Regions from separate parts of the Kitasatospora sp. NPDC088548 genome, predicted to be linked through region 2. Evidence: riboswitches for the same ligand, from Rfam matches in the RefSeq annotation. Region 2 holds a riboswitch; the other holds the start of a gene.
What was found. A riboswitch is a leader RNA that binds a small molecule or an ion and turns the genes downstream of it on or off. The one in region 2 is predicted to bind S-adenosylmethionine.

Region 1 (5,183 bases), on a different contig from region 2:
CCGCGTTGAACCACTTGACGGTGCCCTGAGCCATTCCGAACTCCCCTAGTGCTGTGCTGGCCCTTCACGCGCCCGCAGGTCGCGGGCCCGGGTCTGGTTTCGAGGCCGGCCCGGGGAACCCCCCCTGGACGCAGCCGTGCACGCCGCGGTCCCCCGCCGAGCCACCGGACGGCATCCGATGGGCGGGCGATCGCGTCGATCGCGGCTGAATGTATCCGGATCGACGCCCTCTGCAACAGGGTCAGTCACAGGGAATTCCCCGGGCCCGCCAGGTGACACCTCCGGTGAAATCAGGAGGAAATCGGCATTTCACGCCGGACATAGCGGACGAATTACTCAAATCCCCTTGAGAATTCTGACATCTGCCTGACATGTTTCACGGCCGTGCGCGCGGCGCCGGTCTCAGCGGCCGGACGGTCACCGGCGATACGGGTTCAGCCGGATTCGGGCGCCGGTGAAAGGGGAAGGGGAGCCCTGTTCCCAGCCGAGCGACACTCTACTCCGACTGGACCCGGAAATATTCCCGCCGAAATGCGGCCGGCCGCCCCCGCGTACGGAATTCGGAATTCCGTACGCGGGAACGGCCGGCCGGGAAGAGCGGCGGACGGGCTCAGCAGCCGCCGGCCACCGCCGGGATGATCGACACGCTCGCGCCGTCCTTGATCTCGGTCGCCAGCCCCTCCGCGAACCGCACGTCGTCGTCGTTGACGTAGACGTTCACGAAGCGGCGCAGCTTGCCGGCGTCGTCCAGGACGCGGGCGGCGATGCCCGGGTGGTTCTTGTCGAGGTCGGCGATGACATCGCCCAGGGTGGCACCCTCGGCGGCGACCTCGGCGGAGCCGCCGGTGTAGGTGCGCAGGATGGTGGGAATGCGGACGTTGGCGCTCATGGCGGGGGCTCTCCTAGCGGGGTGGTGGTCAGGCGGAGGCGAGGCCGGCGTCGCGGAAGGACTCCAGCGTCGGGCGGATGACGGTGGTCATGCCGGAGTCGGAGACGGCGTCCAGGGTCTTCAGGCCGTCGCCGGTGTTGATCGCGACGGTCTCCTTGGCCGGGTCCAGCTGCCCGGTCTCGACGAGCTTCTTCAGCACGCCGACGGTCACCCCGCCCGCGGTCTCGGCGAAGATGCCCTCGGTGCGGGCCAGCAGCTTGATCGCGGCCACCACCTCGGCGTCGGTGACGTCCTCGACCGCGCCGCCGGTGCGGCGGGCGATGTCCAGCACGTACGGGCCGTCGGCCGGGTTGCCGATCGCCAGCGACTTGGCGATGGTGTCCGGCTTGACCGGGCGGATCACGTCCCGGCCGGCCTTGAACGCGGCCGACACCGGCGAGCAGCCGGCCGCCTGCGCCCCGAAGATCCGGTACGGCCGGTCCTCGACCAGACCGAGCCTGATCAGCTCCTGCAGCCCCTTGTCGATCTTGGTGAGCTGGGAGCCCGAGGCGATCGGGATGACGATCTGCTCCGGCAGCCGCCAGCCGAGCTGCTCGCAGATCTCGTACGCCAGCGTCTTGGAGCCCTCGCCGTAGTACGGGCGGAGGTTGACGTTCACGAAGCCCCAGCCCTCGCCGGCCGGGTCGCCGATCAGCTCCGAACAGAAGCGGTTGACGTCGTCGTAGTTGCCCTCGATGCCGACCAGCTCGCCGCCGTAGACCCCGGCCATCACGACCTTGCCCTGCTCCAGGTCGTGCGGGATGAACACGCAGGACTTGAATCCGGCCCGGGCCGCCGCCGCACCCACCGCGCCGGCCAGGTTGCCGGTGGACGAGCAGGACAGCGTGGTGAAGCCGAACGCGCGGGCCGCCTCGATGGCGCAGGCCACCACGCGGTCCTTGAACGAGTGGGTGGGGTTGCCCGAGTCGTCCTTGATGTGCAGCTGAGCGGTGAAGCCCAGCTCACGGCCCAGGTTGTCGGCCTTCACCAGCGGGGTCCAGCCCGGGTTCAGGTTGGGCTTCCCGGCGACATCGGCCGGAACGGGCAGCAGCGGAGCGTAGCGCCAGATCGACGCCGGGCCGGCCTCGATCCGCTTGCGCAGGTCCTCGGCGGCCTCGCCGCCGAAGTCGTACGCGATCTCCAGCGGCCCGAAGCACTCCAGGCAGGCGAAGCTCGGACCGAGCGGAAAGCGGGTGCCGCACTCCCGACAGGACAGCGCGGCGGCGGGGCCGAGGTCAACGGTGAGGGATGCGGGTGCGGCGGTGTCGATAGCCATGATGGCGGAGGCCTCTCTCCTCATCTTCCCCGTGACGCGGTCGCGCCACAGGCCGGAATTGGCACCTGTCCCGCCGGGCCTGTACGACAGCCGCGCGAGAAGGTTGCCGGGACGTCAACGGGCCGTTCCCTCAGTCCCTCTGGATGAGCTCTGTGAAGTTGTGGTCCTGCTCAGCGGTGACCCCGGCGTGCGAAGGTCCGATCGCTGTACGAAGACTGTATCCGAAGGCGTCAACCCCGAACGGGACCGTCCGCCACGCGAGATGCCCCGTCCCACCCGAACCCGCCGAGGAGAGACCCGTGCCCGCCGAACCGACCCCCGCGCTCCTTCCGCAGGCGGCGTCCTGGCTGCGCCGCCGCTCCTGGAGCGCGGCCGACCGCCCGGTCGGCACGCTGCTGGACGCCAAACGGGCGGCGGGCCGGGCGGGCACCGTCAGCGTGGTCCTGCCCGCGCTGGACGAGGAGGCCACCGTCGGCGACATCGTCCGCACCGTCCGCCGCGAGCTGATGGAGCGCCTCCCGCTGGTCGACGAACTCGTCGTGGTCGACTCCGGCTCCACCGACGCCACCGCCGCGGTCGCCGCCGGGGCCGGCGCCCGGGTGGTGCACCGTGACGACATCCTGCCCCGGCTGCCCGCCGCCCCCGGCAAGGGCGAGGTGCTCTGGCGCTCCCTGCTGGTCACCAGCGGCGAGATCGTCTGCTTCGTCGACGCCGACCTGCGCGAGTTCGACCCGGCCTTCGTCTCCGGCATCATCGGCCCGCTGCTCACCGAACCCGACATCCAGCTGGTCAAGGCCATGTACGACCGGCCGCTCGAAGTGCCGTCGAGCGGCCCGTCCGACGCGGGCGGCGCGGTCGTCCCCTCCGGCGGCGGCCGGGTCACCGAGCTGGTCGCCCGCCCGCTGCTCAACCTGCACTGGCCGGAGCTGGCCGGCTTCGTCCAGCCCCTCGGCGGCGAGTACGCGGCCCGCCGCTCGCTCCTCGAACGGCTGCCGTTCCCGACCGGCTACGGCGTCGAGCTCGGCCTGCTGGTCGACGCCCTGGAGACCGCCGGTCTGGACGCCCTGGCCCAGGTGGACGTGGGCGTGCGCCACCACCGCCACCAGGACGGCCAGGCGCTCGGCCGGATGGCCGCCACCATCTACCGCACGGCCCTGGAACGCCTCGACCGCACCCACCGCCTCAAGGCCTCCGCCGACCTGGTGCACCCGCTGCTCACCCAGTTCACCCGCGACCCGGAAACCCGTGCCTTCACCGCCCACACCCACCCGGTCACCGGCCTGGAACGGCCCCCGATGCACACCGTCCCCGAGTACGTGAGCCGCCACCTGCCGCACTGACCGGGGTTTGCCGACCCTGGCCCCCGGCAACGTACCAACCATGGGCGATCTCACGACCGAACGTTCGAGTCCGACCGGCACCGCCCCCGTACTGGTGGCCTCCAACCGGGGACCGGTGTCGTTCAGCACCGCGGACGACGACACGCTGACCCTCCGCCGGGGCGGCGGCGGCCTGGTCTCCGGGCTCTCCGCCATCGCCGACCCCAGCGCCGTCTGGGTCTGCGCCGCCCTCGGCGACGCCGACCGCCGGGCCGCCGCGGAGGCCCCGCACGGCCGCCTCGACCTGGCCGGCCACGACGTCGGCGGACAGGCCGTCCGGATGCTGGACATAGATCCGGAGACCTTCGCCCGGGCCTACAACGGGGTCGCCAACTCCACCCTCTGGTTCGTCCACCACCTGCTGTACGCCACCCCCACCGCCCCCGCCTTCGACGCCGGCTTCCGCACCGAGTGGCAGGCCTACCTGGCCTACAACGCCGCCTTCGCCGACGCCCTCGCCGCCGAGGCGGCCCCCGGCGCCGCGGTCCTGGTGCAGGACTACCACCTGTCCCTCGTCCCCGCCCTGCTCCGCGCGGCCCGACCCGACCTGCGGATCGGCCACTTCTCGCACACCCCGTGGGCCCCGCCCGAGTACTTCCGGCTGCTTCCCGACGATGTCGCGGCCGCCGTCCTCACCGGGATCCTCGGCGCCGACCGGGCCGGCTTCCTCACCCGCCGCTGGGCCCTGGCCTTCGCCGACTGCTGCGAGGCGCTGCTCGGCGCCACCGTCGACCGGACCGCCCTCACGGTCACCCACGACGGCCGCACCACGTTCCTCGGCGTCCACGGCCTCGGCGCCGACGCCGACTTCCTGCGCGACCGCGCCCACCGCCCGGACGTCGACGAGCGCCTCGCCGCCCTCCGTGAGGCCGTCGGCGACCGGCGCACCGTCGTCCGGGTGGACCGCACCGAACTGAGCAAGAACATCGTCCGCGGCCTGCTCGCCTACCGGCACCTGCTGCGCACCCGCCCCGAGTGGCACGACCGGGTCGTGCACGTCGCCTTCGCCTACCCCTCGCGCACCGACCTCGCCGAGTACCGGGCCTACACCGCCGAGGTCCGGCGGCTGGCCCAGGAGATCAACGACGAGTTCGCCACCCCCACCTGGCAGCCGCTGATCCTGCACGTCGACGACGACTTCCCGCGTTCCCTGGCCGCCTACCGGCTGGCCGACGTGGCCCTCGTCAACCCGATCCGGGACGGCATGAACCTGGTCGCCAAGGAGGTCCCGGTGGTCTCCGACCACGGCTGCGCCCTGGTCCTCTCCCGCGAGGCCGGCGCGTACGCCGAACTCGCCGACGACGCGATCACCGTCAACCCGTACGACATCATCGCCACCGCCGACGCCCTGCACGCCGGGCTCACCATGCCCGCCGACGAACGCGCCGACCGCACCAAGCGCCTCGCCGCCGCCGCGACCGCCCTGCCGCCCCAGCAGTGGTTCCTCGACCAGCTCAACGCGCTCGGCTGAGCTCCTCCCCCAGCGCCGCCAGCAGCTCCACCACGCCGGCCGGGCCCGGGACCACCAGGTCGGCCCGGTCGGCGAGCTCGCGGACGGTCGTCCCGCTGCACACCAGCAGCCCGGCCAGCCCCTCCCCGC
Region 2 (5,183 bases):
TCGGTCCCTTATTCCGTCTTCACGCCGGGGGGTGTCCCTCGGAGTGTCCGGTGCGTGCGGTATGCCCCCCCGGGGGCCGACGGGGCGTCCGGATGGCGGCTGAGCAGCGGCGTGTCCCTTTTCTGACGGTTCTTCGAAGGCCCCTTCGACCCTGTTGCCCTGCGTGTCGCTGCATGGTTCGGGGGTGGGTGGGGAGTAAAGGAGGGACCGCCGTGTCGACCGTACGGGTGACTGCGAGGTCTGGGGTGACGGGCCGTCCTCCGACTGGGTGAGTCGTGGGCGCGGCGGCTTGAGAAGGGATCGCGCGGCAGGGACCGGCGGCAGGTGATCGGGAGTAGCATCCGGATCAGGCGAACGTGGTCCGGATCACACTTGAGGGAGCAGGGCCCATGGCGTACAAGACCGACGAGACGCTCACCGTTCTCGTCTACAGCCACGACCGCAACACCCGCGAGCAGGTGCTGACGGCGCTCGGCCGCCGGCCCGCCGAGGATCTGCCGGAGCTGTCCTACCTGGAGTGCGCGACGACCCCTGCCGTGCTCAAGGCGCTGGAGAAGGGCGGGGTGGACCTCTGCATCCTGGACGGCGAGGCGGTGCCGGCCGGCGGGCTCGGCCTCGGGCGGCAGCTGAAGGACGAGATCTACGGCTGCCCGCCGGTGCTGGTGCTGATCGGACGGCCGCAGGACTCCTGGCTCGCCGCCTGGAGCCGGGCGGACGCGGCGATCTCCCGCCCGGTGGACCCGGTGGCGCTGGCCGAGTCCGCCGCCACCCTGCTCCGCGCCCGGCTGGAGAAGCGGGCGCCGGTCGCCCGCTGAGCGGTGCCGTCTCACTCCTAGAGAAGGCGGGTGCCGGGGCGGACCGGGGGACCTCGCCGCTCGATAGGCTGATTCCATTCCTACGGATGTCCCCGACCCCGGGGAACCGACAAGAGCTGGAGTCAGCCATGGTGAACGTGCACCCTGCGAACGGCGGCAACGACCCCGCGCAGGTGGTCCGCACCTGGCCGGACATCCTGTCGGCGCTGCTGAGGGGCGAGCACCTGAGCCGGTCGGCCACCGCCTGGGCGATGGACCGGATCATGAGCGGCGAGGCCTCCCCGGTCCAGGTGGCCGGCTTCATGGTGGCGCTGCGGGCCAAGGGCGAGACGGTCGACGAGATCTCCGGCCTGGTGGACTCGATGTACGCGCACGCCGAGCCGCTGGACATCCCCGGCCCGGCCGTCGACATCGTCGGCACCGGCGGCGACCGCGCCAAGACCGTCAACATCTCCACCATGTCGGCGATCGTCGCGGCCGCGGCCGGCGCCAAGGTGGTGAAGCACGGCAACCGGGCCTCCTCCTCGGCCAGCGGCTCCTCCGACGTGCTGGAGAAGCTCGGCATCGGCCTCGACCTCTCCGCGCGCCGGGTCGCCGAGGTGGCGGAGGAGGTCGGGCTCACCTTCTGTTTCGCCGCCAAGTTCCACCCGGCGATGCGGCACGCCGCCCCGGCGCGGCGCGACCTCGGGGTGCCGACGGCGTTCAACATCCTCGGCCCGCTGACCAACCCGGCCAGGGTGACCTCGCACGCGATCGGCTGCTTCGACACCCGGCTGGCCGGGCTGATCGCCGGGGTGCTGGCGCAGCGCGGCTCGAACGCCCTGGTCTTCCGGGGCGACGACGGTCTGGACGAGCTGACCATCTCCACCACCTCGCAGGTCTGGATCGTGCGCGACGGTGTCGTCACCGAGGAGTCCTTCGACCCGCGCCAGGTCGGCATCGAACTGGTCGGCATCGAGGCGCTGCGCGGGGCGGACGCGGCGTACAACGCGGAGGTCGCCCGTCGGCTGCTGGCGGGGGAGCACGGGCCGGTGCGGGACGCCGTCCTGCTCAACACGGCGGCCGCGCTGGTGGCGCTGGAGCTGACCGGTGCCCCGCTCGCCGAGCAGCTGGCGGCCGGGATCGAGCGGGCCGCCGAGGCCATCGACTCGGGCGCGGCGCAGGACGTCCTGAAGCGCTGGTCGGAGGCCACCGCCCGGGCGTGAGAAGGCAGTTGGGGCCGGTGGCGGCGGGTCGCCACCGGCCCTTCGGCGTCTTCGCGGGGTGTCCGGATGGTGAAACCGTGTTTGACCGCCCGGCGGGCGCGACCTAGAGTCTTCGCCAGGTCATGAGTGACAGCGCAAAGCCCCAGCTGGCTGTCCGGCAACCCTCCGTCCGTGGCGGGGTGCCCTGGGTGAGGACCGGGTCACGCGGCAAACCGTCCGGGTGGCAAGCGCGGACACCCGGACGACACGCACTCCCGGGGTCCTGGACCCAGAAGGAGTGCATTCCCATGTCCCTCTCCACCGAAATCTGCGCCCCGCTCGCCGTCCTCGGTCAGGACGTTCAGGTCCCGCTGGTCAGTGGCGAGAAGGTCACCTACGCGGCGCTCGACTACGCGGCCAGCTCCCCGGCGCTCCAGCGGGTCTGGGACGACGTCGCCGCCTACGCCCCCTACTACGGCAGCGTGCACCGCGGCGCCGGCTACCTCTCCCAGCTCTCCACCGACCTGTTCGAGCAGAGCCGCCGCACCGTCGGCGAGTTCCTCGACCTGCGCGAGGGTGACCAGGTGGTCTTCACCCGGGCCACCACCGACTCGCTCAACCTGCTCGCCGGGGCCGTCCCGGCCGGCACCCGGGTGTTCGCCTTCGAGACCGAGCACCACGCCTCGCTGCTGCCCTGGCGCCACGCCGGCCTGGCGGTCAGCTACCTGCGCGCCCCGCGCTCGCACGCCGAGGCGGTCGCCGCCCTGGACGCCGCGCTGGCCGAGGCGCCCGAGGGCCCCAAGCTGCTCTGTGTCACCGGCGCCTCCAACGTCACCGGTGAGCTGTGGCCGGTCGCCGAGCTCACCGCGACCGCCCACCGGCACGGCGCCCGGGTGGTGCTGGACGCCGCCCAGCTCGCCCCGCACCACCGGGTCTCGGTGCGCGAGCTGGGCGTGGACTGGATCGCCTTCTCCGGCCACAAGCTGTACGCGCCGTTCGGCGCCGGGGTGCTGGCCGGCCGAGCCGACTGGCTGGACGCGGCAGAGCCGTACCTGGCCGGCGGCGGTGCCACCCGGACCGTGGCCCGGGAGGCCGACGGCTCGGTGGCCGTCCAGTGGCACACCGGCCCGGCCCGCCACGAGGCCGGTTCGCCGAACGTGATCGGTGTCTACTCCATCGCCTCGGCCTGCCGGGCGCTGACCGAGGCCGGTTTCGACGCGTTGGAGGCCCGGGAGCAGCAGCTGATCGCCCGGCTGAAGGCGGGCCTGGCGGACGTCCCGCAGGTGAAGGTGCTGAACCTGTTCGGCGCCGACTCGGCCCGGGTGGGCGTGCTCTCCTTCGTGGTCCAGGGCTGGAACAGCTCGCACTTCTCGGCCGCGCTCTCCGCCGAGTACGGCATCGGCGTGCGGGACGGCCTGTTCTGCGCGCACCCGCTGGTCCGCACCCTGCTCGGCGACGAGGACGTCGCGCCGTCCGAGTGCGGTGCGCCCGAGCCGTCGCTGCCGGGCGAGCGAAGCCTCAACGCGATCCGGGTCAGCTTCGGCGCCGGCACCCCGGACGAGCACATCGACCGCTTTCTGACCGCCGTCCGCGAGCTGGTCACGGACGGGGCGGCCTGGAACTACCGCAACGAGGGCGGCCGCTGCGTCGCGGACACGCGCCGCGCGGGCTGATCGTCCCGCTATTCGTCCAGGCCGAGGGCGAAGGCGGCTTCCAGGTCGTGCTGGGAGTAGGTGCGGAAGGCGATCTGGGTCTCGGTGTGGGCCACCCCCGGGACCTTGTTCAGCCGGCCGGGGATGACCTCGGCCAGGTCGTCGTGCCGCCGCACCCGCACCATCGCCACCAGGTCGTAGCCGCCGGTGACCGAGTAGACCTCGCTGACGCCTTCGATGGCCGCGATCGCCTCGGCGATCTCCGGGATGCGGTCGACGCTGGTCTTGATCAGGACGATGGCGGTGATCACTGTTCGGGCTCCTTTGTGGGGTGCCGCCAGGGTATCGGGCGTCAGACGGGCCGTCGCGGGGGGCGGCCGGCCGGTGTGCAGGCGTACAGGAAGCCGGCCGAGAACCCGATGACATGGACCAGGTAGGCGACGCCGGGGCCGGCCGAGTGGACCGACCACCACTGCAGGGCGAACCAGAGCCCGAGCACCAGCCAGGCCGGGAACCGCAGCGGCAGGAAGAGCAGCAGCGGGACGAGCGTGGTCACCCGGGCCCGCGGGTGGAGCCGCAGATAGCAGCCCAGCGCCGCCGAGATCGCCCCCGAGGCGCCGATCAGCACCGTGGTCGAGCCGGGCGAGTGCGCCTGGGCCAGTGCGAAGCCGTAGGTGGCCAGGCTGCCGGCCGCCAGATAGAAGACGGCGAAGCGGGCCCGGCCCATCCGCTTCTCCACGGTGGGGCCGAAGACGTAGAGGAAGAGCAGGTTGCCCAGCAGGTGAAGCCAGCCGGCGTGCAGGAAGAGCGCGCTGAGCACGGACAGGGCCGGGTGCTTGCCCGGGGTCGGGGCGGCCGGGCAGCCGGGCGCCGGGTCGGGGGCCTCGGCCAGCTGTCCGGCGGTCAGCGGGCGGCCGGCCAGCAGCTCGGCCGGTACCGCGCCCCAGCGCTGCTCGTACCGCTGCTCCGCGCAGACCCTGGCCTGGCCGCGGCCGTAGAGCGGGTTGAGCCCGGCGGCCGGGCCGAGCAGGAAGACCACCGTGTTGAGCGCGATCAGGGCGTAGGTGACGGCCGGGGCGGGCGCGGCCGGGGGCCCGCCGCGTGCGCCGGTGTGGTCGAGGACCGTGATCGCCATGCGGCCAAGCATCCCTCCGCCCGGCGCGGGCGACACCGCGCTGTACGGCAGGTGGGCTACCGTCCCGATCGCCGCGACCGGTGGTCGGGACGGTTGCCTCAGGCAATAGGCTTGGGGCGGGCATTCCCGCCTCCCGCCGCCGACGCCGGGGCTCCGGGGGGAGCGCCTGAGCCCACCCAGGGACCACCCGAGAGGACCCCCGATGACCGTCCCCGCCCTGACCGCTGAGACGCGCTGGCGCTGCACCCTGTGCGGCAACCTGACCCGCTTCGACGTGACCCGCTCCGCCCGGGTGACCGAGTACCTGCACTTCGACCTGGCCGGCGAGTCCAAGGTGGAGGAGACCGAGGTGCTCAGCGAGACCATCGAGTCGGTGCGCTGCCGCTGGTGCAACGCG

Region 1: another riboswitch for S-adenosylmethionine. It lies ahead of thrC (threonine synthase); the one in region 2 lies ahead of ACIP82_RS25585 (aminotransferase class V-fold PLP-dependent enzyme).

The regions. Positions count from the first base shown of each region.
Region 1 is NZ_JBIVMI010000010.1:75,776-80,958, reverse strand. Features, by position in the region: gene ACIP82_RS15245 (cold-shock protein) at 1-34, opposite strand, end outside; gene ACIP82_RS15240 (ubiquitin-like small modifier protein 1) at 611-889, opposite strand; gene thrC (threonine synthase) at 918-2,204, opposite strand; SAM riboswitch class I at 2,222-2,354, opposite strand; gene ACIP82_RS15230 (glucosyl-3-phosphoglycerate synthase) at 2,504-3,544, shown strand; gene ACIP82_RS15225 (trehalose-6-phosphate synthase) at 3,585-5,054, shown strand; gene otsB (trehalose-phosphatase) at 5,038-5,183, opposite strand, start outside.
Region 2 is NZ_JBIVMI010000022.1:2,861-8,043, forward strand. Features, by position in the region: gene ACIP82_RS25575 (hypothetical protein) at 390-815, shown strand; gene trpD (anthranilate phosphoribosyltransferase) at 944-2,020, shown strand; SAM riboswitch class IV at 2,139-2,256, shown strand; gene ACIP82_RS25585 (aminotransferase class V-fold PLP-dependent enzyme) at 2,308-3,672, shown strand; gene ACIP82_RS25590 (Lrp/AsnC ligand binding domain-containing protein) at 3,681-3,962, opposite strand; gene ACIP82_RS25595 (rhomboid family intramembrane serine protease) at 4,004-4,786, opposite strand; gene ACIP82_RS25600 (hypothetical protein) at 4,989-5,183, shown strand, end outside.